2 regions of the Spirillospora sp. CA-128828 genome follow, and region 1 is predicted to be linked to the other one. Evidence: riboswitches for the same ligand, from Rfam matches in the RefSeq annotation. Region 1 holds a riboswitch; the other holds the start of a gene.
The links. Region 1 has a riboswitch for ZMP and ZTP ahead of ACQPXG_RS41300 (bifunctional methylenetetrahydrofolate dehydrogenase/methenyltetrahydrofolate cyclohydrolase). Riboswitches for the same ligand answer to the same signal wherever they lie in the genome.
Positions count from the first base shown of each region.

Region 2: it holds a riboswitch for ZMP and ZTP, as region 1 does, so the genes downstream of both, glyA (serine hydroxymethyltransferase) here and ACQPXG_RS41300 (bifunctional methylenetetrahydrofolate dehydrogenase/methenyltetrahydrofolate cyclohydrolase) in region 1, are expected to answer to the same signal.

Region 1 is NZ_CP191986.1:8,605,544-8,621,170, forward strand. It holds gene galK (galactokinase) at 1-692, shown strand, start outside; gene ACQPXG_RS41265 (hypothetical protein) at 685-3,336, opposite strand; gene ACQPXG_RS41270 (HSP90 family protein) at 3,323-5,098, opposite strand; gene ACQPXG_RS41275 (class I SAM-dependent methyltransferase) at 5,371-6,435, shown strand; gene ACQPXG_RS41280 (malate dehydrogenase) at 6,495-7,484, opposite strand; gene ACQPXG_RS41285 (NADP-dependent isocitrate dehydrogenase) at 7,720-8,937, opposite strand; gene ACQPXG_RS41290 (DUF3017 domain-containing protein) at 9,076-9,516, opposite strand; gene ACQPXG_RS41295 (FHA domain-containing protein) at 9,756-10,484, shown strand; gene ACQPXG_RS41300 (bifunctional methylenetetrahydrofolate dehydrogenase/methenyltetrahydrofolate cyclohydrolase) at 10,634-11,482, opposite strand; ZMP/ZTP riboswitch at 11,545-11,630, opposite strand; gene ACQPXG_RS41305 (GNAT family N-acetyltransferase) at 11,725-12,318, shown strand; gene ACQPXG_RS41310 (hypothetical protein) at 12,324-12,500, opposite strand; gene purH (bifunctional phosphoribosylaminoimidazolecarboxamide formyltransferase/IMP cyclohydrolase) at 12,785-14,350, opposite strand; gene purN (phosphoribosylglycinamide formyltransferase) at 14,331-15,002, opposite strand; gene ACQPXG_RS41325 (hypothetical protein) at 15,105-15,575, shown strand; gene ACQPXG_RS41330 (cell division protein PerM) at 15,586-15,627, opposite strand, start outside.
Region 2 is NZ_CP191986.1:5,139,439-5,155,065, forward strand. It holds gene ACQPXG_RS25210 (helix-turn-helix domain-containing protein) at 1-305, opposite strand, end outside; gene ACQPXG_RS25215 (aspartate/glutamate racemase family protein) at 404-1,135, shown strand; gene ACQPXG_RS25220 (amidohydrolase family protein) at 1,125-2,222, opposite strand; gene ACQPXG_RS25225 (MarR family winged helix-turn-helix transcriptional regulator) at 2,317-2,811, shown strand; gene ACQPXG_RS25230 (cytochrome P450) at 2,822-3,676, shown strand; gene ACQPXG_RS25235 (isocitrate lyase/PEP mutase family protein) at 3,673-4,440, shown strand; gene ACQPXG_RS25240 (NAD(P)/FAD-dependent oxidoreductase) at 4,427-5,863, opposite strand; gene ACQPXG_RS25245 (GNAT family N-acetyltransferase) at 5,914-6,501, opposite strand; gene ACQPXG_RS25250 (carboxymuconolactone decarboxylase family protein) at 6,494-7,165, opposite strand; gene ACQPXG_RS25255 (class I SAM-dependent methyltransferase) at 7,319-8,140, shown strand; gene glyA (serine hydroxymethyltransferase) at 8,107-9,378, opposite strand; ZMP/ZTP riboswitch at 9,432-9,518, opposite strand; partial or broken gene ACQPXG_RS25265 (DMT family transporter) at 9,623-10,423, opposite strand; gene ACQPXG_RS25270 (Lrp/AsnC family transcriptional regulator) at 10,533-11,024, opposite strand; gene ACQPXG_RS25275 (MFS transporter) at 11,121-12,245, opposite strand; gene ACQPXG_RS25280 (RNA polymerase-binding protein RbpA) at 12,618-12,989, opposite strand; gene secG (preprotein translocase subunit SecG) at 13,071-13,313, opposite strand; gene tpiA (triose-phosphate isomerase) at 13,450-14,259, opposite strand; gene ACQPXG_RS25295 (phosphoglycerate kinase) at 14,263-15,450, opposite strand; gene gap (type I glyceraldehyde-3-phosphate dehydrogenase) at 15,541-15,627, opposite strand, start outside.

The sequences.
Region 1 (15,627 bases):
TGGCGCGGCTGGCGCAGCGGGCCGAGAACGAGCAGGTCGGCATGCCGTGCGGGCTGATGGACCAGTCGGCGTCCCTGCTCTGCACGCCCGGCCACGCCCTGATGCTCGACTGCCGCAGCGAACTGTCGGCGCAGGTCCCCTTCGACCCGGCCGCGTCGGACATGACGCTCCTGGTGATCAACACGCGCGCCTCGCACACCCTGACCGGCGGCGACTACGGCCGCCGCCGCGCCGAGTGCGAGGAGGCCGCGGAGCTGCTCGGCGTCGCGGCGCTGCGCGACGTGAAGGACCTCGCCGCCGCCCTCGGGGCGCTGCGCGACCCCGTGCTGCGCCGCCGCGTCCAGCATGTCGTCACCGAGAACCACCGCGTCGAGGCCGCCGTCGGCCTGCTGCGCGCCGGGGCCCTGCCCGAGCTCGGCGCGATGCTGAACGCCTCGCACCTCTCCCTCCGCGACGAGTTCGAGATCTCCTGGCCAGAGGCCGACGCGACCGTCGACGCCGCCCTCCGCGCGGGCGCCCGGGGCGGACGCATGGTGGGCGGCGGCTTCGGCGGCTCCGTCATCGTCCTCACCTCCACGGCCCGCGCCCAGCAGGTGCGCGACGCGATCACGGCCGCGTACGAGAAGCGCTCCTGGACGCCGCCCGAGTTCCTGGAGGCGCCCCCCTCACAGGGCGCCCACCGCGTCAGCTGAGGGCCGACCTGATGTCGGTGTGGAGCCGGGTGGCCTCTTCGGCGGCATCGGTCTCGTTGAGTGTGGTGAAGCCGTCCGCTGCGGCGGAGGCGTGGGAGGCGGCCTCGGGGAGGCGGCCGACCTGGGCGAGGATCCGGGCCTGGTCGTAGGAGACGAGGGCCGTCTCCCAGATGCGGGCGGGCTCGTTGTCCGGAGGGAGGCCCGCCAGGGCCGCGCGGGCGGTGTCCATGGCGGTGAGGGCCCTGTCGGCGTCGCCGCTCCAGAACAGGCACATCGCGGCGCGGCGGCGGGTGCGGACCATGCCGTACGGGTCGCCGGCCTTCTCGTAGGACTCGGCCGCCTCGGCGAACCGTTCGGCGGCCTGGGCGTCCTTGTCGAGGGCGGTCAGGACGCCGGCGGCCTCGTCGAGGAAGTGCGCGACGGCGTCGTGGCGGCCGTCCCGCGCGGCGTCCTCGGCGAGGGAGCCGAACGTCGCGGCGGCGTCCTCCTCCCCCATCCCCTTCTGCGCGTGGGCGAGGATGAGGCGGCAACGCTGCCCGGCGTCGCCGTCGAGGTTCGGCAGCGCCTCCTCGGCGACCTCGGCGGCCTCGAAATTGCGGCCCGTGGCCAGGTAGCCGGCGGCGAGGTCCACGCGCAGCTGAACTGCCTGCTCATGGGCGCCCTGCGCCGTCCAGGCGGCGATGGCCTCCGCGAGGTCGGCGACGGCGTCGGCGGGGCGGTCGGCGGCGAGGAACGCGAGCCCGCGCTCGGAGTGCGCCGAGGCGCGCATCGGCGACGCGCCGGGCAGCGCGGCGATCACCTCGTCGAGCAGGGGGAACGTCTCCTCGTCCGGGCCGTCCTCCCGCCGCGCCAGGACGCGGGCGAGAAGCAGGCCGGGCGAGGCGACCGTCTCGGGTTCGCCGGACGTGCGCGCCGCGTCGATGGAGCGGCGCAGCGCCGCCGCGGCCTCGTCGGTGTCGCCCTTCTGAAGAAGCGCCTGTCCCCGCAGGAACCACAGTTCGCCGGCACGGTCGGGCGCGTCGTCCGGAACGACCCCGTCCAGCGCGGCGAGCGCGTCCGCCGGGCGGTCGAACCGCACATAGGCGGTGGCCAGGCGGAGCAGGGCGGCCGTGGCGTCGCCGTCCTCCCCCGGGTGCGCGGCGAGGTGGCCGGCCGACGCGATCACCTGCTCAAGCCCGCCGTCGTCGCCCAGGTCGATGCGCAGCGCGCCGAGACGGCCGAGCGTGCGGTGGCGGCGCGTCTCGTCGCCCAGCTCGGCGAAGAGCCGGACCGCCTCCTCCCAGCACGCGACCGCGCCGTGGCCGTCGCCGTCCACGGCGTGCTCGACGCCCCGGCCGTCCAGGCGGCGGGCCTTCTGCAAGGGCGTCGGCTCGGTGGTCTCGGCGACGGCGTCGAACCGCCGCCACGCCGCCCGCATGCCGTCCAGGTCGTTGTCCGCGCGGCGCCGGTCCACGAGGTCGAGGAGCTCGCCGAGGTCGTCCACGGAGGTCAGGTCGTCCTGCGGGACGGGCGGCGGGGCGGGCGCCGGCGCGGGACGGCGGTGATGGGCGGCCAGCGGGACGAAGCCGGCGACCGGTTCGGCCGCCAGCGTGGCACGCACTCTGCCGCCCTGGTGGGACGTGCCGTTGCGGGCGTCGAACCGGTCCGCCAGGGCCGTGGCGCGTTCCGCCAGTTCCGTGTGGAGCTCCGGCAGCGGCACATCGGCCGCCGCGCGCCCGTCGGCGGCCGGGCGGCGGATCGTCGCCGCGCCGTGCCCGGCCGCGGCGACCCGGTCCAGGACGAGGGCCGCCGCGGCGGAGAACTCCATGTCGGCGTGCGCGCTCGGGGCCCGGTCGAGCCAGCCGAGATGCCGCTGCAGGATCTCCAGTCCGCGCGCCTCGTTGCCGGTGACCGCGCAGAACTCCAGGTGCTCGGCGATGTCGCTGAGGTCGGCGAGGCGCGCCCGGTGCACCCGGTAGGCGCGGCGGTGCGCGTCGGCGGCCTGCTCGCCGCGGCCGGTGCGCAGGTAGACGGGCAGCAGCGCGGTCTGGATGGACTGCGGCTGCTCGTTGCAGGACAGCCGCGAGCTCAGCACGGGCGCGGCGATCTCGAACGCCTCCTCGTACCGTCCTGCCTCGACGAGGTGGCGGGCCATGCCGGTGGGATCGCAGCCCTCGCAGTCGGACAGGTCGTCCCGCTCGGCGGTGCGCCACTTCAGGTACCACTCGTCCGCCGACCCGTCGCCGATGTGCCGCGCCACCACGTTGCGGTAGTGGTACACCGCCTGGAGGCTGTGCCCGGCCGCCTTGTAGCGCCGCTCCATGTCGTCCAGGACGGCGTAGGCCCGGTCCAGCGGGATCTCCGGGAAAAGGGTGAGGGAGCTGACCGCCGCCTTCATCTGCCACAGGAGGCTGTGCGTCTCGTCGAACCGGGCAGGGTCGCGGTCGTGCTCGGCCAGCGTGCGGCCGAAAGTCGCGAACGCCTTCGCGGGCTCGCCTCCGTACCGGTACGCGTCCGTCAGCCGGACCCGCACATGGAACGCCAGCACCTCGTCCCCGGCCGCCTCCGCGCGGCGCAGCGCGTCCTCGACCAGGACGGTGCGCGCCTCCCCGTAGGGCAGCTCCTGCGACCGCGCCATCAGCGCGTAGACGTCATCCGTGCTCATTCGGCGCCTCCGGCGAGTGGACGGCCCACTCCAGCAGGCCGATGAAGGAACGGTTCAGGACCGCCGTGTCGGCGGGCCGCAGTGGATGGTGGCCGAGCAGCAGCGCCTGCCCGTACAGGGCCTGGACGGCCAGTTCGACCGGCCCGTCGTCGCCGAGGGACGTGACGCGCCGCGCCAGCGGGTTGCGATGGTTCAGCACAAGCTGGGGCCGGTCGGCGCTCGCTGAGGCGTTGACCGCGCCGAGCACGTCCGCCCACAGCTCGTCGGCCTCCTCCTGCGCGCGCGTGAGCTCCTGACGGAACTGTGCGTCGCGGCTGGTCAGGTAGAGAGCGGGCAGGGAGGCCGGGTCGAAGTCGCGGACGACCACCTCGCACCCGAGCCGCTCCACGGCCCGCTGCGCCGCCGCCAGGAACGGCCGCAGCGCCAGCTCCGTGGCGGGGTCGAGGACGCCGAACGTGGTGGTCAGCTCCGCCGCGTCCAGCCGGGCGAGCCGGATGTCGGGGTCCAGGTCGGGCAGCCGTTCGATGATCTCGGTGTCGTGGACGTAGCCGCCGTTGACGAGCCCGACCCCCTGCGCGCCCGCGACCGCCGACAGCCGCCGGAACTCGTCCACGCTCGCGGTGAACCGGCCGTCCGGGTGCCGCCGGCGGAACTCGTGCAGCGTCATCGGCCCGGCGGACGTCTCGTACTCCAGCCACCGGTCGACGATCCGCAGCATGTCGTCGTCGTGCAGCGCCATCGCCTTCACGCCGAGCTGGTGCAGCCGCAGGAACGAGCGCAGCTTCGCCGGGTCGGTCTCGGCGAGCTTCACCAGCCACTGCCGCAGGACGTCACCGAGCCGCTGCCGCGTCGAGTCGAGCAGCTCGTCTTCGTAGAGCGCCTCACGGCTCGCCGTCGGCCGGAGCTCCCCCGCGTCCACGACGCACCGGGCGAAGAACGCCCACTCCGGCAGCAGCCCCTCCACGTTCTCCGCGAGGAGCATCCGCTTCAGGTAGACGCGATGCGCGGCGCGCGCGGACGGCGACACCGGCTCCGGCAGAACGAACGCGACCCCCGTCAGCCCCGCCTCCGGCACGTCGAGATCCACCACGTCGAACGGCGTGAACCCGTACAGCTCCTCGCAGTACCGCCCCAGCGCCCGCCTGCGCGCGGCCGGGTCGCGGTAGGACGCGCGCCAGGGCGGCCCGTCCCCGGTGACGGCGGTGCCGTCCACGACCAGCTCGACCGGGAGGAGCGACCCGTACGTCCGGGCCAGCTCGGCGACGACCGGCGGACTCAGCAGCTCGCCGGCCCCCGGCCGGGCCCGCAACGTGACCGTCGTGCCCGGCTCGTCGCGCTCGCCGGGCTCGACCCGGTAGCTGCCCTCGGAGCGGCCCGTCCATCTGACGGCGGCACCGCCCCGGGCGGCCCGGGTCACGACCTCGATCTCGTCCGCGACGAGGAAGGCCGACAGCAACCCGATCCCGAACTGCCCGAGGAAGTCGTGCCGCGCGAAGCCCAGCTCGTCCCGCTTGGACGACCGGCCGATCGTCGCCAGCAGCGTGTGCACCTCGTCCTCGGTCAGCCCCACGCCGTCGTCGTGGACCCGCAGCGTCCCGCCACCGGTCTCGATCTCGACCCGGCCGCCCTCGCCCCGCGCCGTGATCGCGTCCACCGCGTTCTGCAGCAGCTCCCGCAGATACACCCGCGGGCTGGCGTAGAGATGGCGGCTCAGCAGATCCACCACCCCACGCAGATCCACCTGAAATGCCTGTTCCGCCACCGGCGCGCCTCCCCCGATCACATTGCGAGCGGATCACACCATAGCGACCACTACCGACGCCTTCAGATCTTTTGCGACCGCCACTGTCCGATCAGCCTCGGCCTCCCATCTGTGGTGGAGCGCGGCGGGGCCGGGTGCCGCGGACCTCGACCGTGAAGAGTGATGGCTTCCCCCGGATCCGGCAAATACTTGGCGCCCCGCTCCCCCTCACCGTCCCGGCCACGATAGGGACGAAGAGGGGAAACGATGCCGTTCTGATCCGAGGAGGGACCGTGTCACCGGACGCCACGCGGCAGGAGGAGTTCACCGGCCTCATGGTCGACGTGCTCAACAAGGGGACGCTGGCCCTCCTCGTGAGCGTCGGCCACCAGACCGGCCTGTTCGACACCATGAGCACGCTGCCCCCCTCCACGAGCAGCGACATCGCCAAGGCGGCGCACCTCGACGAGCGCTACGTACGCGAGTGGCTGGGCGGCATGGTCGTCGGCGGCATCCTGGAGTACGAGCCGGACGGCGCGACGTACACACTGCCCCCCGAACACGCCGCCTCGCTCACCACCGCCGCCGGGCCCGACAACCTCGCCGGGTTCACGCCGTACATCGCGCTGATGGGCGAGGTCGAGCAGCAGGTCATCGCGTCCTTCCGCAACGGCGGCGGCGTCCCCTACTCCGCGTACCCCCGTTTCCAGGCCCTCCAGGCGCAGGAGACGGCACGCGTGTACGACGCGGCCCTCGTCGACACGATCGTCCCGATGGCCCCGGGCCTCACCGAACGGCTACGCGACGGCATCGACGTCCTGGACGTGGGAACCGGCCAGGGACACGCCCCCGTCGTCCTGGCCCAGGCCTTCCCACGCAGCCGCTTCCACGGCCTCGACCAGTCGGAGGAGGGCATCGCGGCCGGCCGCCGGGAGGCCGACCGGCTGTCCCTGGACAACGTCTCCTACACGATCGGCGACGCGACGCAGATCACCGGACGGTACGACCTGGTCACCGCCTTCGACGTCATCCACGACCTGGCCCGGCCGCAGGAGACCCTGGACGCCATCGCCGCGTCCCTCCGCGACGGCGGCATCTTCCTGATGGGCGACATCGCCGCGTCCAGCAACCTGGAGGAGAACCTCGATCATCCCTTCGGGCCCGCGCTCTACAGCTTCTCGGTCTTCTACTGCATGACCACCTCGCTGAGCAGCGGCGGCGCCGGTCTCGGCACGGTCTGGGGGGAGCAGACCGCCCGGCGGATGCTCGGGGACGCCGGCTTCACCGACGTCCAGGCCCACTCGGTCGAAGGGGACCCGCTGAACGTCTACTACGTGGCGACGACCACCCCCGCCTGATGTGACCGGACGCGAGAGGGCCCCGGACCTGTGTGGTCCGGGGCCCGTCCACCGGTGGCTCAGATGAGGCCGAGCTTGCGGACCGCCTCGCGCTCCTCGGACAGTTCGTTCACCGAAGCGTCGATGCGGGCACGGGAGAAGTCGTTGATGTCCAGGCCCTGGACGATCTCCCACTTACCGTCCTTCGTGGTGACCGGGAAGGACGAGATCAGGCCCTCGGGGACGCCGTAGGAGCCGTCCGAGACGACCGCCATGGACGTCCAGTCGCCGTCGGCGGTGCCGTTCACCCACGTGTGCACGTGGTCGATCGCGGCCGAGGCGGCGCTCGCCGCCGAGGACGCGCCCCGGGCCTCGATGATCGCGGCACCGCGCTTGGCGACGGTCGGGATGAAGTCGTTCTCCAGCCAGGTCTGGTCGTTCACCGTCTCGGCGGCGTTCTTGCCGGCGATCTCGGCGTGGAAGATGTCCGGGTACTGGGTGGCGGAGTGGTTGCCCCAGATCGTCAGCTTCCTGAGGTCGGCGACCGAGACGGCCGCCTTCTTCGACAGCTGCGCGAGCGCGCGGTTGTGGTCGAGGCGCGTCATCGCGGTGAAGCGGTCGGCCGGGACGTCCGGCGCGTGCGACTGCGCGATCAGCGCGTTCGTGTTCGCCGGGTTCCCGACGACGAGGACCTTGACGTCGTCGGCCGCGCCGGCGTTGATCGCCTCGCCCTGCGGCTTGAAGATGCCGCCGTTGGCCTCCAGCAGGTCGCCGCGCTCCATGCCCTTCGTGCGCGGGCGGGCGCCGACGAGCAGCGCCACGTTCGTCCCCTCGAACGCCTTCGTCGCGTCGTCGAGGATGTCGATGCCGGACAGCAGCGGGAACGCGCAGTCGTCCAGTTCCATCGCGGTGCCCTCGGCGGCCTTCACCGCCTGCGGAATCTCCAGCAGCCGCAGGCGTACGGGCACGTCCGCGCCGAGGAGGTGCCCGGACGCGATGCGGAACAGCAGCGCGTAGCCGATCTGGCCCGCCGCGCCGGTAACGGTAACGGTGACTGGGGTGCGAGTCATGCGTCCTTCTTCTGCTGTGACCTGACGGGGCTCAGGCGGCCATCCTTCGAACCCGACCGCCGGAGAGTCCGCCCGCGCGGGTTCTCTCGCCGTCGAGATAGTTCCGGAGTTCAGGCTATCGCGCGCCCCCTCCCCGCCACCCCCCAGGTGCACCGCCCGGCATGGCGCCCGCCCCCGCGAACGCGGAAGGCCGCCCCGGACGACATCCGGGACGGCCCTCCAAGTGCGGCGCGGGTCAGCCGTTGATCTTCTTCTGGAGGTTGGTGTCGAGCGCCTCCAGGAATTCCTGCGTGGTCAGCCAGGGCGTCTCGCGGCCGACGAGCAGAGCCAGGTCCTTGGTCATCTGGCCGCCCTCGACCGTCTTGACGCAGACCTCTTCGAGCGCGCGGGCGAAACCGATGAGCTCCTTGTTGCCGTCGAGCTTGCCTCGGTGGTCGAGGCCGCGCGTCCAGGCGAAGATCGACGCGATGGGGTTGGTCGACGTCGGCTTGCCCTGCTGGTGCTGCCGGTAGTGCCGGGTCACCGTGCCGTGCGCGGCCTCGGCCTCGACGGTCTTGCCGTCCGGGGTCATGAGGACGGACGTCATGAGGCCGAGCGAGCCGAAGCCCTGCGCGAGGGTGTCGGACTGGACGTCGCCGTCGTAGTTCTTGGCGGCCCAGACGAACCCGCCCTCCCACTTGAGCGCCGCGGCGACCATGTCGTCGATGAGGCGGTGCTCGTAGGTGAGGCCCTTGGACTCGAAGTCGGCCTTGAACTCGGACTCGTAGATCTCCTGGAAGAGGTCCTTGAACCGGCCGTCGTAGGCCTTGAGGATCGTGTTCTTGGTCGACATGTACAGCGGCATCTCGCGGCTCAGCGCGTACCGCATGCTCGTCCGGGCGAAGTCGCGGATCGAGTCGTCGTAGTTGTACATGCCCATGGCGACGCCGCCGCCGGAGAAGTCCGCGATCTCGAACTCCATCGGCTCGTCGCCGTTCTCGGGCGTGTAGGTGATCGTCACCTTGCCCGGGCCCGGCACGACGAAGTCGGTGGCCTTGTACTGGTCGCCGTGCGCGTGGCGGCCGATGATGATCGGCTTCGTCCAGCCGGGGACCAGGCGGGGGATGTTGGACGCAACGATCGGCTCGCGGAAGATGACGCCGCCCAGGATGTTGCGGATCGTCCCGTTCGGGGACCGCCACATCTTCTTCAGGCCGAACTCCTCGACGCGCGCCTCGTCGGGGGTGATGGTCGCGCACTTGACGCCGACGCCGTACTGCTTGATGGCGTTGGCGGCGTCGACGGTGACCTGGTCGTCCGTGGCGTCACGGTGCTCGATTCCCAGGTCGTAGTACTTCAGGTCAACATCGAGGTAGGGCAGGATCAGCTGGTCCTTGATGAATTTCCAGATGATCCGCGTCATTTCGTCGCCGTCGAGTTCGACGACCGGGCCCGCTACTTTGATCTTGGGCATGCTGTTGCTGTCCCTTTCCTACACCTGGCCAGCAGTCCTTGTAAGGCTCAACTGGCTAGGCTAGCCGAGGCGGTCATGAGGTCTAGACCTGCCCTCGGCCCGCGACCCGCCGGATCCGCCTCCAGCTGCGACGACGCGCTAGTCCGGCGGACCGCCCCCCGGCACCGAAGCGCGTCCGGCGATGAGAAGTCTCACACCGCGCACCAGCATCGTGAGCGCGATCACCACGCCGAACGCGCCGGCGAGGACGAGCCCGGTCTTGTTCACCGGCGGGACGCTCAGCGACACGAACGCGACCATCTCGCCGAGGATCACGAGCGTCCAGCAGTCGACGGACCGGCTCCGGACGGCGAGCGGCCCGAGCTGGGACTCGGGCAGCAGCAGCCGGGCGAGCGCGCCGATGAGGAGCGCGGCGGCCATCAAGCCGGAGCCTTTGCGGAAGTAGTTGAAGGCGCACAGCGTGAGCCCGGCGCCGACGCCGCTGAGCACGAGGAGGTACGGCAGCTGCGCGAGCCAGTGCGGCGCGGCGCCCGTGCGGCGCGGCGCCTTGCGCCTGCGCCGGTGCACCTGGGTGCTCATGGTCCTCACGGTATAGGCAATCGCGGCGCGGGACGACATCGTCCGCCGGAACGCGGGATGGAACGGTCCGGCTCGCCGCCCGGAGCTGGGAACCAAGGTGGGACGAGTGGGGCCCGGGTGCCCCCCGAGAGGCCGGAATCCCTTGCGGCAGCGGACCTACTCGCCAGTAGGAGGGTGTGACGGCATGGCGCCCGGGTAACCCGGCAGACAGGGGTCGCTAACTAGCTGGGAGGACTGCCGTGGAGGGGCCGTTCATGCGGATCGAGGACAGCGGGCTGGTGATGCCGCTGCGCCCCGACGTTACGACGGTCGGGAGAGGGAGAGGGGTGGACATCCGCCTCGACGACCCGAGTGTGTCCCGGTTGCACGCAGAGATCGTCCGGCGCGGTCCGTACGTCTACGTGGTGGACATGGGCCTGTCCCGCAACGGGACGCGCGTCAACGGCCGGCCGATCGCCCGCCGTGTCCTGGAGGACGGTGACGTCGTGAGCTTCGGCACGGCGCGCTGCCGGTTGGGGGGCATCCCCCGTGAGGAGGTCGACCCGGACGTCGAACTGCGGCGCGCCGTCGCGCCCGAGCTCACCCGCCGCGAGGTCGACGTGCTGACCTCGCTGTGCCGTCCCGCCCTGTCGGACGAGGCGTTCGTGGCCCCCGCCACGGCACGCGACATCGCCGGCGAGCTGGTCGTCACGGAGGCGGCCGTCAAGCAGCATCTGCTGCGCCTCTACCAGAAGTTCCGGATCCCCGAGGGCGCCAACCGGCGTACGCGGCTCGCCAACGAGGTCATCGCCATGGGCCTCGTCCGGCCGCTGCCGCCGGTGCACGTGCCCCAGCAGGGCCGTCCGCCGATGGACGGGCGGGTCTCCGGGGTGCGGAACACGGCCGAGACGCGCAGGCCGGGCCAGCCCGGGCACGCGCACGGCCCGGGGCGGCCGGCGCACAGCACGGCGGGACGGAGGGCCAGCTGATGTGAGGACCTGCGGTCGCCCTCCCCGGCAGCGCAAACCCGAGGGCGATCGCTGAACCCCCGCGGGTCGCGTATGTGACGGCGCGGCCCAGGGCAACGTGAGGCGGGGCCGCCACCTCGGTGCTGGTGGCGGCCCCGTTCGTGTGCGGGTCAGGCGTTCTTCTCGGCGGCCTCGACGACGTTCGCGAGGAGCATCGCGCGGGTCATCGGGCCGACGCCCCCGGGGTTGGGCGCGACCCATCCGGCGACGTCGCGGACGTCGGCGGCGACATCGCCGGCAAGCTTGCCGTCCACCCGGGAGACGCCCACGTCCAGGACGGCGGCGCCGGGCTTGACCATGCCGGCGGTGATCAGGCCGGGCACGCCGGCGGCCGCCACGACGATGTCGGCGCTACGGGTGTGGGCTGCCAGGTCGCGGGTGGCGGTATGGCAGAGGGTCACGGTCGCGTTCTCGGTGCGGCGCGTCAGGAGCAGGCCGAGGGAGCGTCCGACGGTGATGCCGCGGCCGACGACGGTGACCTCGGCGCCCTTGATCGGGACGTCGAAGCGGCGGAGCAGCTCGATGATGCCCTTGGGCGTGCAGGGCAGCGGGCCCTGCTGCATCAGGACGAGGCGTCCGAGGTTCGTGGGGTGCAGGCCGTCGGCGTCCTTGGCCGGGTCGATGCGCTCCAGCACGCGCTGCTCGTCCAGTCCCTTCGGCAGCGGCAGCTGGACGATGTAGCCGGTGCAGGCCGGGTCGGCGTTCAGTTCGGCGACGGCGCGTTCGACGTCGTCCTGGGTGGCGGTGGCGGGCAGGTCGCGGCGGATGCTCTCGATGCCGACCTCGGCGCAGTCGCGGTGCTTCATGTTCACGTAGGAGTGGCTGCCCGGGTCGTCGCCGACCAGGACCGTGCCGAGCCCCACGGAGACGCCGCGGTCGCGGAGCGCCTCGACGCGTACCTTGAGGTTCGAGCGGATCTCGGCGGCCGTGGCCTTGCCGTCCAGAATCTGTGCCGTCATACGTTCCTCCGCGTGGATCTCGCCAGGGACCGGGCCGGGCCCGGGCCCGGCCGGCGATGGGTCCCGTCCACCCAGGCGCGCGGTGTCCGGACTGTCGTTCGCTCCCCGGTGGTGATCCACCTTGACCGCGCCAGTCGCGTAGGCACCCATGCTAACCGGCGGGGCGACGGCCAAGTGGCATGTGGAAATCGGCGTCAAGTGGCTCTGCCGGATGCCACCCCGGGGCTCCTAGCGTGATCCGCATGAGCGATGACTGGTTCGAGCGGCCCGTCCTGACCGGGCGGTATGTGCGGCTGGAGCCGCTGTCCGCCGGCCATGCCGGGGGCCTGTTCGAGGCGTCCAAGGACCCGGGCGTCTGGACGTGGATGAGCGCGCGGCAGCCCGCGACCGTCGCGGAGATGGCGGCGGCCGTGGACAAGGCCCTGGCGGACTGCGAGCGCGGCCTGCGACTCCCGTGGGTCCAGATCGACGCGGCGACCGGCGAGGTGGCGGGAACAACGTCCTACTACGAGATCTCACCGTCCGACCGGGGCGTGTGCATCGGCCACACCTGGATCGGGGCGCGCTGGCACCGGACGGGGATCAACACCGAGGCGAAGCTGCTGCTGATGGGACGCGCGTTCGACGATCTCGGCGCGATCCGGGTGGGCTGGCACACGCACGTCCGGAACGAGCGGTCGCGTGCGGCGATCGAGCGGCTCGGCGCGTCGTTCGAGGGCGTCCACCGCAAGCACCGGGTCCGGGCGGACGGGTCGATCCGCGACACCGCGACCTACGGGATGACGGACGACGACTGGCCGGCCGCCGCCGAGGCCCTCCGGGCGAGGCTGCGCTAGGTCCGTCAGTCCTCGGAGCGCTGCCGCCAGGCGATCACACGGTCGGTGCCGTGCCAGCCGAGCTGCGCGGCCAGCATCGCGGCCAGGAACGCGGCGACCAGCCCGATCACCTGCCGGGACTCCATGAGCAGGGAGTCGGCCTGGTACACGACGCCGAGCATGAAGGACATCAGCACGTCCATCGGGCCTCCATGAGGGTTCGCCGGCGCCGGGGTCAACGGAGGGGCATGGGGCGCGGCAGCCCGAGGCTACCTTCCGCACAAGACAGGTCCGTCCCATGCGGCGGCCCCAGCCACCACCGCAACCACGCAGGAACCTCGATCACCGCGATCGCGTCCGAAGGCAGTTTCGAGCGGAGCACAAAACTGATCGCGCAGCGAGCCGCCAGGCGAGCCGGAGCGATGCAGCGATCGCATCGAGTTTTTCGACGACGGAGGGCCCTCAAGGCCCGAAGGAGGAGAAGAACTCAATGAAAAAAGTGCCGCACGCCCGTGAAGTAGAGGGTGATGCCGGCCTTCTCCGCGGCGGCGATCACCTTGTCGTCGTTGACGGAGCCGCCGGGCTCGACGATCGCGCGGACCCCCGCCCGGGTCAGCACCTCCAGGCCGTCCGGGAACGGGAAGAACGCGTCGGACGCGCCCACGGCGGAGGAGGCCCGCTCCTCGCCGGCCCGCGCCACCGCGAGCTTGGCGGAGTCGACCCGGTTGACCTGGCCCATGCCGACACCGACGGTGGCACCGTCGGCCGCCAGCAGGATCGCGTTGGACTTCACCGAGCGGATCGCCCGCCACGCGAACGCCAGGTCGCGGAGGGTGGCCTCGTCCGCCGCCGAACCGGTCTTCAGTTCCCACGTGGCCGGGTCGTCGCCGGACGCGTCCACGCGGTCGACGCCCTGGAGCAGGACGCCGCCGTCGATGCGCCGGTACTCGGCCGCGCCCGCCGGGGCGTCCGGGCAGACAAGCAGCCGGATGTTCTTGAACCGGTCCTTGAGGACGGTGACGGCCTCGTCCTCGAACGACGGTGCGACCAGCACCTCGGCGAAGCTCTCGGTGACCTGCCGGGCCAGGGCGGCGGTGACCGGGCGGTTCGCCGCGATGACGCCGCCGTAGGCCGACACCGGGTCGCAGGCGTGCGCCTTGCGGTGCGCCTCGGCGATGTCCGCGGCGACCGCGATCCCGCACGGGTTGGCGTGCTTGATGATCGCGACGCACGGCTCGGTGAAGTCGTAGGCGGCGCGGCGCGCGGCGTCGGTGTCGACGTAGTTGTTGTACGACATCTCCTTGCCGTACAGCTGCTCGGCCCCGGCGAGGCCCTTCTCGCCCGGCGAGCGGTACAGGGCGGCGCGCTGGTGCGGGTTCTCGCCGTACCGGAGGGTGTTCGAGCGTTCCCAGGTGGCGCCGAGGAAGTCGGGCCACTGCGTCTCGGCCGCGGTCTCGTCGGGGGCGTAGGCGCTCGCGAACCACGAGGCCACGGCCACGTCGTAGGACGCGGTGTGCGCGAACGCCCGCGCGGCGAGGCGGCGGCGCTCGTCGAGGGTGAAACCGCCCGCCCGCACGGCGTCCAGGACCGTCGCGTAGGCGGACGGGTCCACGACGACGGAGACGCTCGCGTGGTTCTTCGCGGCGGCGCGGACCATCGTGGGGCCGCCGATGTCGATCTGCTCGACGCACTCGTCCGGCCCCGCGCCCGAGTCGACGGTGTCGGCGAACGGGTAGAGGTTGGCGACCACCAGGTCGAACGGCTCGACGCCGAGGTCCTCCAGCTGCTGGAGGTGGTCGTCCTTGCGGCGGTCGGCGAGCAGGCCCGCGTGCACCCGGGGATGCAGGGTCTTGACCCGCCCGTCCAGGCACTCGGGGAAGCCGGTGAGCTTCTCCACCTTCATCACCGGGACGCCGGCGGCGGAGATCCGCGCCGCCGTCGATCCGGTCGAGACGAGCTCCACGCCCGCCTCGTGCAGGCCCCGGGCCAGCTCTTCCAGCCCGGACTTGTCGTACACGCTGATCAATGCGCGCTTAATCGCCACCCGACTCACCGGCCGAGCTCCCCTCTTGATCGGACGAATCACCACAGGTCCTGCACTTCATCGAGACCCGCCTGCCGCGCGCGGTCCAGCCGTCGCGGGCCAGCCGTCCGACGACGTCGACGAGGAGCCGGCGCTCCACCCGCTTGATCCGCTCGTGCAGGGAGTCTTCGTCGTCATGCCAGCCCACGGGGACGGTCTCCTGGGCGATGACGGGTCCGGTGTCCACGCCTTCGTCGACGAAGTGAACCGTACAGCCCGTGACCTTCACGCCGTACGCCAGGGCGTCCCGTACGGCGTGGGCGCCGGGGAACGACGGGAGCAGCGCCGGATGGGTGTTGACCGTCCGGCCGCCGAACCTCGCCAGGAACCGGGGGCCGAGGATCTTCATGAAGCCGGCGGAGACGACGAGGTCGGGCTCGTGCTTCGCGACGGCGTCGGTCAGCGCCGCGTCCCAGTCGTCCCGGGATGAAAAATCAGGAATTCGGACCGTAAAAGTGGGCAAACCCACACGTTCCGCGCGCTCGGTTCCCCCGATATCGGGGCGGTCCGCCCCCACGGCCACGACTTTCGCCCCGTAGGCTGGATCCGCGCACGCGTCGAGCAGCGCTTGTAGGTTGGTCCCCGCGCCGGAGACGAGGACGACGAGCCGGGCGGACACCATGACTCCCCGGTGGACGTTGCTGGGACACCACGAAGCCTATCGGGCCTGCTCGGTGCCGCTTGAACCCCAGCCACCCATCAGACGGGCCAGGAGGAAGAGAACGTGAGCGAGCAGCAGGGCCGTCCGGCCCAGCCCGAAGACCGCCCGGACGGGCGGCCGGCGGGAGAGCCGCCCGCGCGACCGGGGCAGGGTCAACGCACCGGCTGGCGGGCCCTGTGGCTCGGCGGCATCGCGCTGCTGACCGCGTTCTTCTTCTACCCGCTCGGGCTCGTGCTCGGCATCGCCGCGCTCGTCGTCGGCATCAGGGCCCGCCGGAACGCGCGGCGGGCCCGGGACGCCGCTCCCGGCGCCGTCCCCGGCATCGTGCTGGGCGCGATCGGGCTGGTGTTCTCGCTGCTGTCGGTGTCGCTCACGGTGTTCCTGTGGGCGGAGCTGAGCGGCTACCAGAGCTGCGTCAGCGCGTCCAACACGGCCACCGACAAGGCGGCATGCCGCGAGGAGTACTACCCGAAGATCGAGAAGAAGCTCGACCTGCCCGCCGGCAGCATGGACAAGTACGGCGACCTGCTCTAGCAGTCCCGCCCTAGTCCTCCTGGTCGGGCTCCTCGCGCAGGACGTAGATCGC
Region 2 (15,627 bases), 3.5 Mb from region 1:
TTCGGCGGGCAGGACGCGAGCAGCGTGGCCGTGTAGTCGGATCGCTGCGAGTGCGCCGCCGGGCCCTCCCCCGCGCGCAGCACCCGGACGGCGGGGCGCGGCGGGTCGACCAGTCGGCTGAAGGGGACGTTCAGGGCCGTGCCGAGGGCCCAGAGGGTCTCGACGCCCGGGTTGCCCGTGCCCGATTCCAGCTGGGAGAGCGTCGACTTGGCCAGTCCGGCCCGTTTGGCCAGTTCGGTCTGGGACAGCCCGGCGCGCTCGCGTTCCCGGCGGATCGACGCGGCGATCGACGCGATCAGGTCCATGTGTTCGCTCCAGACGTCCAGATGTTCAGCACAGCGAACAATCTCGGGTATGTTCATCTTACTGGACGATTGTTCGCCGCATCGAACAGGAACTGAGCATGAGGCATCTCGGCATTCTCGCCCACAGCGCGGAAGGCGCCGCGCTGTGCTTCCGCACCTTCTGCCAGGAGGGCTTCCGCGAGCTGGGCCCGGACGACCATCCGGACGTGACGCTCGACCTCATCGCGCTGGCGCGCAGCATGCCCGCGTGGAACTCCGGGGACCACGACTCGATCCGGGCCGTCCTGGCCGAGAGCGTGCGCCGCCTCGCGGCGGCGGGCGCGGACTTCTTCGTCTGCCCGGACAACACCGCGCACATGGCCCTTGAACGTCCCGGCGGCGACCTGGCCCTGCCCGGCCTGCACATCGCCCAGGTCGTCGCGGACCGGGCCGCCGGCGACGGCCGGACGCACGTCGGCGTGCTCGGCACCCGCTACACCATGGACGGGCCGGTCTACCCGCGCGAGTTCGAGGCGCGCGGCATCGCCGCCGAGGTCCCGGACGCCGCCGACCGGGAGACCGTCGACCGGATCATCTTCGAGGAGCTGGTCAACGGGGTCTTCACCGAGGACTCGCGCCGCGAGTACGTCCGGATCATCGGCCGCCTGGCAGAACGCGGCTGCGACGCCGTCGCGCTGGTGTGCACGGAGATCCCGCTCCTGGTCACACCCGGCGTCTCGCCGTTGCCCACGCTCGACTCGACCCGTCTCCTGGCCCGCGCCGCCTTCGACGTGGCGGTGGGCCGCCGCGCTCTTCCCGCCTGGCGCGGCGGCCCCGCCGCTACTTCCTGAGCCGCCTCGCCAGCGCCGGCAGTAGCCGCAGTGCGTTCTCCCGGTTGACGGCGGCGTGCGCCCGCCGGCTCAGCGACGGGTCGCGGTCGAGCAGCGCGGTCGTCCTGTCCACCTCGGGGCGGACGACCTGCGGCCAGTCGGTGCCGAAGAGCAGCCGCCCGGCGCCCGCCGCGGCGAGCAGGGTCGGCGTCGCGTACGGGGAGGCGGGCATGGCGGTGTCGTAGTAGAACCGCCGTACCGCCCGCCGGAACGCCTCCGGGCTCGGCCCCTCACCTTGGCGGCCCGCGTGCTCGACCCGTCCGCCCAGATAGGGCAGGAAGCCGCCCGCGTGGGAGAGGATCACCGACAGGCGCCTGTACCGGTCGAGGGTTCCCGCGTTGACGAGGCTGAGGGCGGTGCGGGTGGTGTCGAGCATGAAGTCGGCGATCCACTCCTCGACCCCGGGCACGGGACGCGCGTCGGCCAGCCCGGCGGGATGGGTGAACACGACCGCGCGGCGCCGGTCCAGCTCGGCGAACAGTGGTTCGAACACGGGATCGCCCAGGTAGCGCCCGCCGGCGTTGGCCATCAGCAGGACGCCGTCGGCGCCGAGTTCGTCGAGCGCGTAGGCCGCCTCCTGGATCGCCACGTCGACATGGAGGAGCGGCAGATAGGCGAAGAAGCCGAACCGGGTGGGATGGTCCTGGACCAGTCCGGCGAGCGACTCGTTGAAGACGCGCGTCCCTGAGACGGCGAGCTTCCGGTCACGGAAGATCTCGGGCGGCGCGGGCGCCGACGCGACCCCCGCGGCGATGCCCAGGTCGTCCATGGTGTCGAGGGTCTTGTTCAGGTCCCACCGGCCCCAGTTCGGCCCGCCTTCGGGCGGCAGCAGACCGTGCTCGACGGCCCACCGCCTCATCTCGGGCGGGAGCGCGTGGTGGTGGGTGTCGATCCGCCCCGTCCGCGGGCCGCCGCCCGCCCGGGCGGCGGCCGTGCCCGCGGGCCCCAGCCCGGTGACGGTGGCGGCGGCCGTCGCCAGCGCCGCCGTCCTCATCACCCGCCGCCGGCTCGGACCGTCCGCCCTGCGGTCCTCGTCCTCGTCGCGCATGTGTGTCTCCAACCCCTCATCGAAGCCGCGCCATATAGGATCATACGAGAATGTCTCGTCTGAGACTATATCGCCGACCCCTAAAATCCGGAGGGTGGACACCGAACCTGCCGAGCCGACCGCGCTCGGTGACCCGCACACCGATGACGCCGCGCTGGGAATGCTGCTCGCCTCCGCCCACCAGGGGGCGCGCGGTGCGCTGAGCGATGAGCTGCGGCCGCTCGGGATCGAGACCAGGCACTTCGCCGTACTGGCCGCGCTCGACCGGCTCGGTCCGACCAGCCAGCGGCGGCTCGGCGCGCTGCTCGGCCTGGACAAGTCCGCCGTCGTCCGGATCATGGACGAGCTGGAGCGGCTCGGTCTCGCGGTGCGCAACCGCGACGCCCACGACCGCCGCGCCTACGCGGTCGAGCTGACCGGCGAGGGACGGCGGCACGCGCGGGCGTCCGCGGAGACGGCGGCGGCGGTGAGCGCCCGGCTGTTCGGCTGGCTCACGCCCGCCGACCGCGACCGGCTCGTCGCGCTCCTCTCCGGGGTCGTCGAGCACGCGGCCGACATTTCGACCGGCGGTGAAACAAGCCGTCCCTAAGTTCGGGGACGTGGAGAACACAGCGCTGGTCATCACCCGGTACGCCGACGTCGTCGCCGTCCTGTCCGATGCGCGTTTCATCGTCCCGCCGCTCGCGCCCGCTGACGACGAACCGCCACGCTCGCTGGCGTGGCTCCGGCGGACGGTGAGCCGGTTCAGCGAGGGCAACGACCACGAGCGCCGCCGCGCCCTCGTGGTGGAAGCACTGGACGCCATGGATCCCGCGCACCTGCGCCGCCGCGCCCGCGTGCTGGCGCAGGACGGCGGCGACCCGGGCGAGGTGGCGTGCCTCGTCCTCGGCGAGGCACTGGGAGTCGCCGACCCGGCCGCGCTGGCGCGGGCCGTGCCCGTCGCGGCATCCGGCTACCTCACCGGCCAAGGGCAGGACGGGTCGGACGAGGCCGTCGCCGTACTCGCCGGGCTCCTCGGGCCCGGCCCGGACGACGTGGTCGCCGGCCGGATCGCCGTCCTCATGCAGGCGTACGCGGCGACCGGCGCGCTCGTGCGGGCGGTACTGCGGCACGGCCGCCGGCCGGAGGCGCAAGGCCGGCCCGTCGAGGACGTCATCGCCGAGACGCTGCGGTTCGACCCGCCCGTCCCCGCGATGCGCCGTGTCGCCACCGAGGACGCCCGCCTGAACGGCCGCGCGATCGCTCAGGGCACCCTTGTGACGCTGGATCTGCGGGCCGCCAACCGGGATCCCGACGTGTTCGGGGACCCCGGCCGTTTCGATCCCGGCCGGCGGGAACGCCCACACCTGACGTTCGGCGCGGGCCGGCGGCCGTGTCCCGGCACCGGTCACGCGCTGCAGCTGACCGCCGGTGTGATCGAGGCCGTCGAGCACGGAACGGAGGCCGCCCGATGAGCTTCAGGGAGCTGCATCACGGTGATCGTCCGCTGGTGCTGCCGAACGCGTGGGACTTCGCGAGCGGCGCGGCACTGGCCGAGGCGGGGTTCCCCGCGATCGGGACGACGAGCCTCGGCGTCGCGGCGGCGGCCGGGAAGCCGGACGCGGCCGGCGGCACCCGCGAGGAGACGCTCGCCCTCGCCCGGACGCTGTCCCGGCTTCCGGTGCCGGTCACCGTCGACATCGAGGGCGGGTTCTCCGACCGGGCCGCCGACGTCGCCGGGCTCGTCACCGAGCTGGCCTCGTTCGGGATCGCCGGGATCAACCTGGAGGACGGGCGCTCCGACGGCACCCTCGCACCGATCGGCCATCAGACGACCGTCATCGCCGCCGTCAAGCGGGCCGCGCCGCAGGTGTTCCTCAACGCCCGCACCGACACGTTCTGGCTGGGCGACCCCGACCGGGACGAGACGCTGCGGCGGGCGCGCGCGTTCGCGGAGGCGGGCGCCGACGGGATCTTCGTGCCGGGGATCGTGGACGACGCCGACATCCGCGCCGTCCTGGAGGCCGCGGAGCTGCCGCTGAACGTCCTGTACCTGCCGGGCAGGACCGAGTACGCGCGGCTCGCACGGCTGGGCGTGCACCGGGTGAGCACCGGGTCGCTGCTGTTCCGCAAGGCGTTGCAGGCCACGGTCGTCGCGGCCCTGGCCGTCACCGGCGACGGCGGGGAGCGCCCCGCGCCCACGTACGGCGACGTGCAGCGGCTCGTCAGTGACCGGTGATCCGATCGGCGATGCGGGCCAGGGAAGACGTACGGCCTGACCCCGCGGACGACTCGCGGGCGTCGGCCGCGCGGTAGAGGGCGTACATCGCGTGGACGCCGAGCCAGCGCAGCGGTTCGGGTTCCCAGCGGCGGACGCGGCGGTCCACCCAGGGCAGCGCGGTCAGTTCGGTGTCGTCCCGCAGCACGAGGTCGCGGAGGGTGCGGCCGGCGAGGTTGGCGGTGGCGACGCCGTGACCGGTGTAGCCGCCGGCGTGGCCGAGCCCGGTGGCCCGGTCGAGGACGACCGTCGCGCACCAGTCGCGGGGCACGCCGAGGACGCCCGACCAGGCGTGGTCGATCCGACCCTCGTCGGCGACGGCGGGGAACATCGCGGTCAGCATCGTCCAGAGCGCGTCGATCGTGGCCGGCTCGGTCCGGCCGCCGTCGTCGATGCGGGACCCGTACCGGTAGGGGCGGCCGCGGCCGCCGAAGGCGATGCGGTCGTCGGCGGTGCGCTGCGCGTACATGTAGTAGTGCGCCATGTCGCCGAGCAGCTCCCGGCGCTCCCACCCGATCGCCTTCCAGGTCCGCGCGGGCAGCGGCGTCGTGACGATCATCGAGCTGTTCATCGGGAGCCAGTCGCGGTGGTGGCCGGGGAGCGCGGCGGTGAACCCCTCGGTGGCCCTCAGCACGTGGTCGGCGGTGACGGTTCCGCGCGGGGTGACGGCGGCGGCCGGGCCGCCGGCCCGGCGCGGGACGATCCGGACGACCGGCGTCCCCTCGTAGATCTCCACGCCGAGGCGCCGGACCACCGAGGCGAGTCCGCGGACGAGCGCGGCGGGCTGGACACGGGCGCAGTGCGGGCTCCACGCGGCGCCGGTCGCCCCCTCGACGCGCAGCCGGTCGTCCCGTTCGGCGGCGGGCAGCGGGACGAGGTCGTCGTCCGTCCAGCCCCACTCGCGGGCCTCGCCGACCATGGCGGCAAGGCGGGCGCGCTGGGCGGCGTTGCGGGCGACGTGCAGGACGCCGCCCTTGACGAGGCCGGCGTCGACGCGCTCGTCGGCGGCGACGCGGACGACCTCGTCCACCGCCGCGAACATGGCGCGCTGCAACGCGATCGCCGCGGCGCGGCCGTCCCGGGCCGCGTAGCGCTCCCGGGACCCGGCGATGTCCCCCAGCACCCAGCCGCCGTTGCGGCCGGACGCGCCGAACCCCGCGAACTCGCGTTCCAGCACGACGATCCGCATGTCGGGACGGGCGCGCTTGAGGTAGTAGGCCGTCCAGAGGCCGGTGTAGCCGGCGCCGACGACGCACACGTCGGCGCTGCGCGGGCCCGGCAGGCCGGGCCCGGGGGCGGGACGCCCGGCCGCCCGGTACCAGAAGGACACGCCGCCGTTGACGAAACCGGGAGCGAGCGGCGCCCGGCCCGAGGAGGAGCTCATGCGCTCATACTGCTGTATTCCACATCGAAAGTAACTATTGACGACGGATTCTATGGAACAGCATCGACGATTCGACGGGATCCGATCCAGCGCGAGCGGTCGGCCGCATAGTAGGCGGCGCCGTCGGGACCGGCGGCGCCGTCCCGCCACCGGCGCATCCCGAGCTGCAGGGCGATCTCCGCCGACACCGCGTTGGCCATGTCGATCTCGGCGGTGATCCGATGCACTCCGACCACCCCGAACGCGTAGTCGAGCACCGCGCGGGACGCCTCGGCGGCCAGCCCGTGCCCCCAGTGGTCGGGCTCCAGGCTGTAGAGGATCTCGACGTCCACACCGTGGCCGAGCGGCCCCTCGTGATGGCTGAGCCCGGCCACCCCGACGAGCGGGTCGCCCGGCACGGGGGCGTCGATCCCGGTGGACCAGGGGGCGGGCCGCAGCGCCCACAGCCCGTAGCCCTCGGTCGCGAAGTCCCGCTCGCTGGCCTCGATGATCTCGCTGACCTGAACGGGAGTGACCACCCGGTCGTCGAAGAGGTGGCGCCGGACGAGCGGCCCCGTCCAGTGCGTCAGCAGGGCACGGTGGTCGCGCATCGACACCGGGTGCAGGACGAGCCGCACCGTGCGCAGCACCTCACTCATCCTCATCCCCCGCGGGGGGCCAGTCGGGCGAGCTCTCACCGTCCGGGACGCCGACCCGGAACACGCGGAGCTGTAGCGCGAGCGCCTTGTAGTAGCCGACGAGGGTGACCAGCTCGACGACGGCGGTACGGCCGAGCGTCGCCACCGCCTCGGTGAACACGGCGTCGGCGAGGTCGCCCTCGGCGGCGAGCTGCCGGGCCGCCTCGTACACGACGCGTTCGCGGACGTCGGCGAGCATCGGGGCGCGTCCCTCGCGCAGCGCCTCCATCTCGTCCTCGCCGAGCCCGTGGCGCCGCCCGATGCGCTCGTGCGCGTACCACTCGTAGTCGGACCGGACGTGCGCGGCCACGACCAGCGTCGCGATCTCACGCTCGCGCTTGGTGAACCCGGTGCGGAAGCGCACCGCGGCGCCGAGGTCCTGGAGGGGCAGTCCCACGGACGGGCTGTACAGCATGGCGTTGAAGGGGCCCTGGAGGCGTCCGATGTCGTCGACGAGGCCGAACGGCGGGGCTTGGCCGGGGGTGCGGCGCGTGCCCATCACGGCCTCGTAGACGGCGCGCTGCTCGTCGCTCAGCGAACCGGGGAGCAGCAGCGGCAGTCGCGCCGGGGCCTGCGCGGGCCGGGGTCGATCGTTGACGTGCTCACCGCTCACGGGGTCGATCACTCACCGCACGCTAGGCGGTCGGCGCGGGCGGCTCAACCCCCCGTCCGGAATGTGAAACCCCTGGCACACGATGACGTAGCGGTCGCGTCACACGCCCGGCGCCCCTGATCCCCGGCCGTCCCGCCGGGCCGCGGGCGCTGGCAGGATGGCCGGGTGAGCGGCATCTATGACGACCCCTGGGCGTACGAGCTGGCGTGCTCGTTCCGCGACGTGCCCGCCGAGGTGGACGTGCTCCTCGGCTGGTGCGCCGAGCGCGGCGCGCGGCCCGCGACGGTGCTGGAACTGGCCGCCGGCCCGGCCGAACACGCCCGCGAGTTCGCCCGCCGGGGCGTCGCCACGACGGCGCTCGACCTGAACCCGGAGATGTGCGCCCACGCCGCCCGCGAAGCCGATCGCGGCGGCGTCGAGCTGGAGGTCGTCCGAGGCGACATGACCCGGTTCGATCTGGGCCGCCGGTTCGACCTCGTCGTGACCATGCTGGACTCCACGTCCCACCTCATGACACTGGACGCGTTCGTCGCGCATCTGCGCCGCGTCGCCGCGCACCTGGCCCCCGGCGGCCTCTACATCGTGGAGATGTCGCACCCGCGCGACCGGCTGGGCGGCGACCCGAGCGTCAGCACGGGCTGGACGGTCGAGCGGAACGGCGTCCGGGCGAGCGTGCGCTGGGGCGAGCCGACCGACCGTCTGGACCCGGTCACCCAGATCGCCGACGACCATGTCACGATGACCATCACCGGAGACGGGGCGACGCGGACCATCCAGGACGTCGTCCCCTACCGGTTCTGGAGCGCCACCGAGCTGGACGCCGCGATCCGGCTGGCCGGCGGCCTGGCCGTGGTGGCGCAGTACGGCGACTTCGGGGCCGGCGAGAGCACGGTGGCCCTCACCGACCCGGAAGCCTGGCGCATGATCACGCTGCTCCGCCTGGACGCCGCCCGTCAGGACCCGGACGTCCAGCCGGGCATCGGGTAGGACGCGAGGAGTTCTCGGACCTGCCCGGCGACGCGGTCGACGACGGTCTCGTCCTGCTTGGCGGTGGCCTGCACGACCTCGTCGATCCAGGCCGCGACCTGCGGCATCCGCTCCTCGCCGACACCCCGGGTGGTGATGGCGGCGGTGCCGAGCCGCAGCCCGGACGGGTCGAACGGCTTGCGCGGGTCGAACGGGACCGCGTTGTAGTTCAGCTCGATCCCGGCGCGGTCGAGGGCCTGCGCGGCGGGCTTGCCCGCGACGCCCTTGTTCGTCAGGTCGATCAGGATCAGGTGGTTGTCGGTGCCGCCGGAGATCAGGTCGTAACCGCGGTCCATGAGCGCGGCGGCCAGGACCTTGGCGTTCGCGACGACCTGCCGCGCGTACACCGCGAAGTCCGGCCGCGCCGCCTCCTTCAGCGCGACGGCGATCGCGGCGGTGGTGTGGTTGTGCGGGCCGCCCTGCAGGCCGGGGAACACGGCCTTGTCGATCGCCTTCGCGTGCTCCGCCGTGGACATGACCATCGCGCCGCGCGGGCCGCGCAGCGTCTTGTGCGTGGTCGTGGAGATCACGTCCGCGTGCCCGGCCGGCGAGGGGTGCGCGCCGCCCGCGACCAGGCCGGCGATGTGCGCGATGTCGGCGGCGAGCACCGCCCCCGCCTCGCGGGCGATCTCGGCGAAGGCCGGGAAGTCGATCGTCCGCGGGATGGCGGTGCCGCCGCACCAGATGAGCTTCGGCCGCTCCTTGAGGGCGAGGTCGCGCACCTGGTCCATGTCGACGCGGCCGGTGTCGGCGCGCACGTCGTACCGGACGGGACGGAACCACTTGCCGGTGGCCGAGACCGACCAGCCGTGCGTGAGGTGCCCGCCCATCGGCAGAGACAGGCCCATCACCGGGTCGCCGGGCTCCAGGAACGCCATGTAGACGGCGAGGTTCGCGGGCGAACCGGAGTAGGGCTGGACGTTGGCGTGCTCGACGCCGAACACCTCTTTCGCCCTGTCGATGGCGAGCAGTTCGATCGGGTCGACGTTCTGCTGGCCCTCGTAGTACCGCTTGCCCGCGTAGCCCTCGGAGTATTTGTTGGTCAGGACTGTGCCGGCGGCCTCCAGCACCGCCGCCGACACGTAGTTCTCCGACGCGATCAGCCGGATCTTCTCGTACTGGCGGCGGGCCTCGGCCTCCACCAGCCCCGCGATCTCGGGGTCCTGGCCCTGCAGATGGGGTACGGCCGGTTCGTGCATCACAAGCCTCCGCGCTGCTCGCGCCGGGGCTTCGGGCGCCCCGGCGATGGGGACCCGTACACCCAGGCGCGCGGTGTGCGGACTACTTTCGCTCCCCGGTGGTCATCTCCACCTTGACTGCGCCAGTCGCGTGGCCGCCATCATACCGAGCCGCCTCCCGTCCGCGCGGCGCCCGCGCCGGAACCGAGACGACGAACAGGCCGCCGAGAAGGAGGAGCGACCCGGCGGCGACCTGTACGGACATGCGCTCCCCGAGGACGGCGATGGCGAGCCCGGTGGCGACGAGCGGCTCGGCGAGGCTGAGCGTGCCGGCGGTCGCGGCCGTCACGCGGCCGAGCCCGGTCACGAAGAACATGTACGCGGCGGCGGTCGCGGCGATCCCCAGCCAGGCCACCAGCGCCGCCGACCGGGGCGCGGCCAGGGCGGGCAGCTCGCCCAGCGTCCAGGGCAGCAGGGCCGCCCCGCCGACCAGCAGGGTCACCGACACCGCGGCGGCCATGCCCACGTCCCGGCCGGTCAGGACCTTGGCGGAGACCGTGTAGACGCCGAAGCACGTCCCGGCGACGAGGCTCAGCGCGATCCCGGCCGGGTCGACGTGGACCGCCGAGCCCGGGACCATCAGCAGCGCGACGCCGCCGACCGCGCAGGCCGTCCCCGCCCACCAGCGGCGGCTGAGCCGGGTGCCCAGCACGAGGCGTTCGCAGAGGCCGGTGGAGACCGGCGCGAGCCCGAACACGACCGCGGTCGCGACGGCGGCGCCCGTCCGGTCGACCGCGCTGAAGAACGCCGCCTGGAACGTGCCCGTGGCGGCCGAGGCCGCGGCGAGGGGCGGCCAGGCGCGCCGCGTCAGCGCGCGGAACGCACGCCGGTTCGTCGCGAGCACCAGCGCGGCGAGGATCAGCCCGCCGGAGAAGATCCGGGCGCCGCCGACCGCCACCGGGCTCGCGGACGAGGCGGCGAGCACCTGGGCCGGCCCGACCGTCCCCCAGAGCACACCCGCGGCCAGCACCATCAATGCACCGTATGAACTGTTTCGTCGGTCCATGGCACCGACGCTAGGAGAACATGCGGTTCTGCACTCAGACAGCCGTCGTTCGTTCGGGTGCAGGGGCCCTGCCCGTCGATCATTCGGTTCCGCGGCTCGAAATCACGGGTCAGCTGTACGGCGTTCGGCTTTCAAGTCGCCCGGCCGAGGGAAGTTCGGACTGTTCCACCGGCTGGACGTAGTCGTAGACGACGATGGTGCGGACGTCGACGTACTCCTTGCGGCGGGCCAGCCGGTCGAGCACGAAATCGCGGAGGTAGGCGGTGCTCGACACGGCCACGTGGACCAGCAGGTCCTCGTTGCCGGTCACGACGAAGACCCCGATCGTCTCGGGCATCGAGGCCATGCTGTCGCGGGCCGACTCGATGGCCTCGCGCGACTGCGGGCGGATCCTGATCGAGATCAGGGCCTGGACGCCGCGCCCCAGCCGCTCCAGGTCGACGGTCGCGTGGAATCCGGTGATGACGCCCCGGGAACGCAGCGCCCGCGTCCGTTCCAGGGCCGTGGACGGGGCGATTCCCACCGCCTCGGCCAGCTCCCGGTTGGTCTGCCGCCCGTCGCGCTGCAGGCGCCGCAGGATCGCCTGGTCGACCGCGTCCATGTGCGTCCTCCCGAAGTCCTTCCCGGACGCCGAACTCCCGCGCGGGAAACGCGCCCGGACGTCCCGTCCCCCGAAGATTATTCGACGCGGACCGCCTCACGGGCCCCGGGTGCCGATCGCGGCGGCGAACGCGAACGCGCCGACCCCGATCAGCGCCCCCGCCGCGCCGGCCGGACCGAGATCGAACAGCCTGCCGATCACCAGGTCCCCCGCGAAGGCGAACATGCCGGCGCAGAACGCCAGGACGCCGTAATACGAGCCGAAGCGCTCCGGCGGGGCGTGCCGGGCGGCGCGCTGGAAGATCGACGGCTGGACCAGGCCGTTCGCCACCCCGTTCAGGACCGCGGCGACCATCAGCGGGCAGGACTGCGTGCCGTCCAGCGCGGCGAGGACGCAGAAGGCCGCCGCCGAGCAGAGCAGGCCGAGGCGCAGCACCCACGGGCGCTCGCCCCGGTGCCGCGCGGCCACGAAGGGCTGCACGGCCGCGGCGACGGCGGCCAGCAGGCAGAAGCTGAGGGTCGCCGCACCGGACCCGAAGCCGAGCAGCGGCACGGCGGTCATGATGTTGTTCGCCAGCAGCGTCGTGGGCGCGGTCATCAGCGCGAACAGCAGGAACGCGCGGTCGCCGAGCACCGCCCGCACGCCCCTGAGGACGTCGCGGAGGCCCGCCTGCACCGGCCGCGTCCGGCGCCGCGGCAGGAGGAGGAACAGGACGCCGGCGACCGCCCACAGGGCCGCGGCCGTCCCGGCGATGAGCGCGAACCCCGGCCCGAAGGAGAGCAGGACGAGCCCCGCGGGCGGGCCCGTGACCGTCGCGAGGTGCTGGGTGGTCACGTAGGCGGCGAAGCCGCCGGACCGGCGGGCGGGCTCGACGCCGGCCAGGATCGTGTGGACCGCGGGGTTGTAGAGCGCGCCTCCCACGGCGACGAGCACGGCCGCGCCGAGCAGCGCCCCCACGCCGTCGGCGACCCCGAGCAGGCCGAACCCCACGGCGCGCACGGCGCACGAGAGCGCCCCGGTGAGCCGCGGGCCGATCATGTCGGTGAGCGTCCCCACCGGCAGCAGGAGCGCGAACTGCAGGCCGACCCGCACGCCGAGGATCAGCCCGACCGTGCCGGCGAGCAGGCCGAGGTCGTGCCGGAGGTGCGCGACCAGATGCGCCATCACGGAGAAGAACCCGATACAGGCGATGGACTGGATCGCGACCACCGTCACGATCACCCGGCGATCGGACGGGTCCGCGGCCGGCGGCGCTTCGGCGGGTGCTGGAGCGGCGACGATCACAGGCGGAGCCCGGCCGAAATCGGAGGCGACGTGCACCCCGCCGGCGGCGGCGCGACCGCGCCCACCAGCGGATCCCGTGAAGACGGAACGGAGCGTTCCGAGGACATGCGGTCGTACCTGCTTTCGGCGCGGGCGTCGATCGCGCCCAGCAGACCAGATACGCCCTGGCGACGTCCAATATGGATATTGCTCGCAACTCAATACGCGAACCGATATCACGCCTGGTCGGAGACCACATCGGGCGACCCCTGAACAGGCCGTGGCCCGGCCCCCTCGATCGGGGACCGGGCCACGTCGATGCCGATGGTGTCAGCGGGCCGCGGCCTCCATGGCCTGCTTGACGGCGGCGCGCTTCTTGCGGAGCTTGGCGAGCGCCTCCTCGAGGATCGCCTCGCCGTCCTCGTCGCTGCGCCGCTCCTTCACGTACGCGAGGTGCGTCTTGTAAGGCTCCGTCTTCGGCGGGGCCGGGGGGTTCTCCGAGTCCTGACCGGCAGGGAACCCGCAGCGCGGGCAGTCCCACGTGTCGGGAACCGCGACGTCCGTCGCGAAGCTGGGGCGGGTCTCGTGCCGGTTGGCGCAGTAGAAGGTCACCCAGACGCGGGGCGCGGCGTCGCCGCGTTCCGCCTCTCCCATCGGACCGGCCCCGACACGGCTGCCCCGGATCGCGTTGCCACTACCCACGGATTACTCCTCGCTTGGTGTTCCGCCGCCGCCCGTGACCTCCGAGGACGGCGCGGCGCTCGCATGTGTTGAACGGGCGGCTCAGCCGACGCCCTTGTGCGTGTAAAGCAGCCCGAGCACGATGATCGAGGCGAACCAGACGACCCCGACGCCGATGGTCAGCCGGTCGAGGTTGCGTTCGACCACCGAGGACCCGCCCAGGGACGACGTGACGCCCCCGCCGAACATGTCGGACAGTCCGCCGCCCTTGCCCTTGTGCATCAGGACGAGGACCACCATCAGGAGGCTCGAGGCGATGAGCACGATGGACGTTGCGATGATCACGATTCTTCAGCGCCTTGTCTGTAGTTCCAGGACGGAGGGTCGGCCGGGCGGTTTACCCGTCAGCTACGAAGGGTACGACGAAGTGCCCGCTGGTTCGGCAAGAACCCCCAGTTCACGCAGAATTGATCAGATTTGATCAGGCGAGGAGATCCCGGTACCGGCAGATCTTGACGAACTCTCCCGGGTCCAGGCTGGCACCACCGACCAAGGCGCCGTCCACGTCCTCCTGCGCCATCAGCTTGGCGACGTTGCCGCTCTTCACCGAACCGCCGTACAGGATACGCGTCTCGTCGGCCACTCCGCCGTCGTAGAGCTCGGCGAGCCGCGTTCTGATCGCGGCGCAGACCTCCTGCGCGTCCTGCGGGGTGGCGACCTCGCCGGTGCCGATGGCCCAGACGGGCTCGTAGGCGATGACGGTGCGCCGCACCTGGTCGGCGGGGATCTTCTCCAGCCCGCCGTCGAGCTGCGCGATGCAGTGCGCGACCTGCCCGCCGGACTTGCGGACCTCCAGGCCCTCGCCGATGCACAGGATCGGGGTGAGGTCGGCGGCAAGCGCCGCCTTGGCCTTGGCGTTGACGATCGCGTCGTCCTCCGCGTGGTACTGGCGGCGCTCGGAGTGCCCGACGACCGCGTAGGTGCAGCCGAGCTTGGCGAGCATGGCGGCGGAGATCTCGCCCGTGTAGGCGCCTGAGGCGTGCTGGGAGACGTCCTGCGCGCCGTACTGGATCGCGTACTTGTCCGCCTCGATCAGCGTCTGCGCCGAGCGGAGCGCGGTGAACGGCGGGACCACGGCGACGTCGACCGCGTCGTAGTCGGCTTCCTTGAGCGCGAACGCCAGCTTCTGGATGAGCGCGATCGCCTCAAGGTGGGTGTTGTTCATCTTCCAGTTGCCGGCCATCAGCGGCTTGCGGCCGCTCTGCTTACCGGAAGGGGTCGCGGGAGCCATCGGTCAGTCCTCCAGTGCCTGCAGGCCGGGCAGCGTCTTGCCTTCGAGGTATTCGAGGCTGGCGCCGCCGCCGGTCGAGATGTGGGAGAAGGCGGCCTCGTCGAAGCCGAGCTGCCGGACGGCCGCGGCCGAGTCGCCGCCGCCGACCACGGTGAACGCGCCGGAGTCGATGAGGCCCTGCGCGACGGCGCGGGTGCCGTGCGAGTAGGGCTCCATCTCGAACACGCCCATCGGGCCGTTCCAGAACACCGTCCTGGCGTCGGCGAGACGCGTGGCGAACAGCTTGCCCGACTCGGGGCCGATGTCGAGGCCGAGCCGGTCGGACGGGATCGAGTCGGCCGCGACCACGTCGTGGTCGGCGTCGGCCGCGAACGCGGCGGCCGCGACGATGTCGACGGGCAGGACGAACTCCACGCCCGACTCCTCGGCGCGCCGCAGGTACTCGCGGACGGTGTCGAGCTGCTCTTCTTCCAGCAGGCTCTGACCGACCTCGTGGCCCTGGGCCTTGAGGAAGGTGAACACCATGCCGCCGCCGATCAGGATGCGGTCGGCCTTGCCGAGCAGGTTGTCGATCACCCCGAGCTTGTCGGACACCTTGGACCCGCCGAGCGCGACCGCGTAGGGGCGCTCGACGTCCTCGGTGAGCCTCTTCAGCACCTCGACCTCGGCGGCGATCAGCCCGCCGGCGGCGTGCGGGAGCCGCTGCGGCACGTCGTAGACGGACGCGTGCTTGCGGTGCACGGCGCCGAACCCGTCCCCGACGTAGATCTCGGCGAGGGCGGCGAGCCGGTCTGCCAGCGCGCCGCGCTCGGCGTCGTCCTTGCTGGTCTCGCCCGGCTCGAAGCGCAGGTTCTCCAGCAGCGCGACGCCGCCGTCCGCCAGGCCCTCTGCGGCGGCCCGGGCCGAGTCGCCGACGACGTCGGCCGCGAACGTCACGTCGGTCCCCAGCAGCTCGCCGAGCCGCTTCGCGACCGGGGCCAGCGAGAACTCGGGCTTGACCTGCCCCTTGGGGCGGCCGAGGTGGGCGCAGACGATGACCTTGGCGCCCCGGGCCCGCAGCGTCTCGATCGTCGGCAGGCTGGCCCGGATCCGCCCGTCGTCGGTGATGGCGCCGTCCGCCAGCGGGACGTTCAGGTCCGCGCGGACTAGTACGCGCCTTCCGGCGACGTCGAGGTCGTCAATGGTGCGCATCGGGATGCGGTGTCCTTCCGTACACGGCCGCGCCGTGGCCGCGCGCCCCGTCCTCGGACGGCGCACGGCCACGGCGGTGACGGTTTTCGGTTACAGCTGCGAGCCGACGAGCTTGACGAGGTCGACGAGGCGGTTGGAGTAGCCCCACTCGTTGTCGTACCAGCCGACGACCTTGAC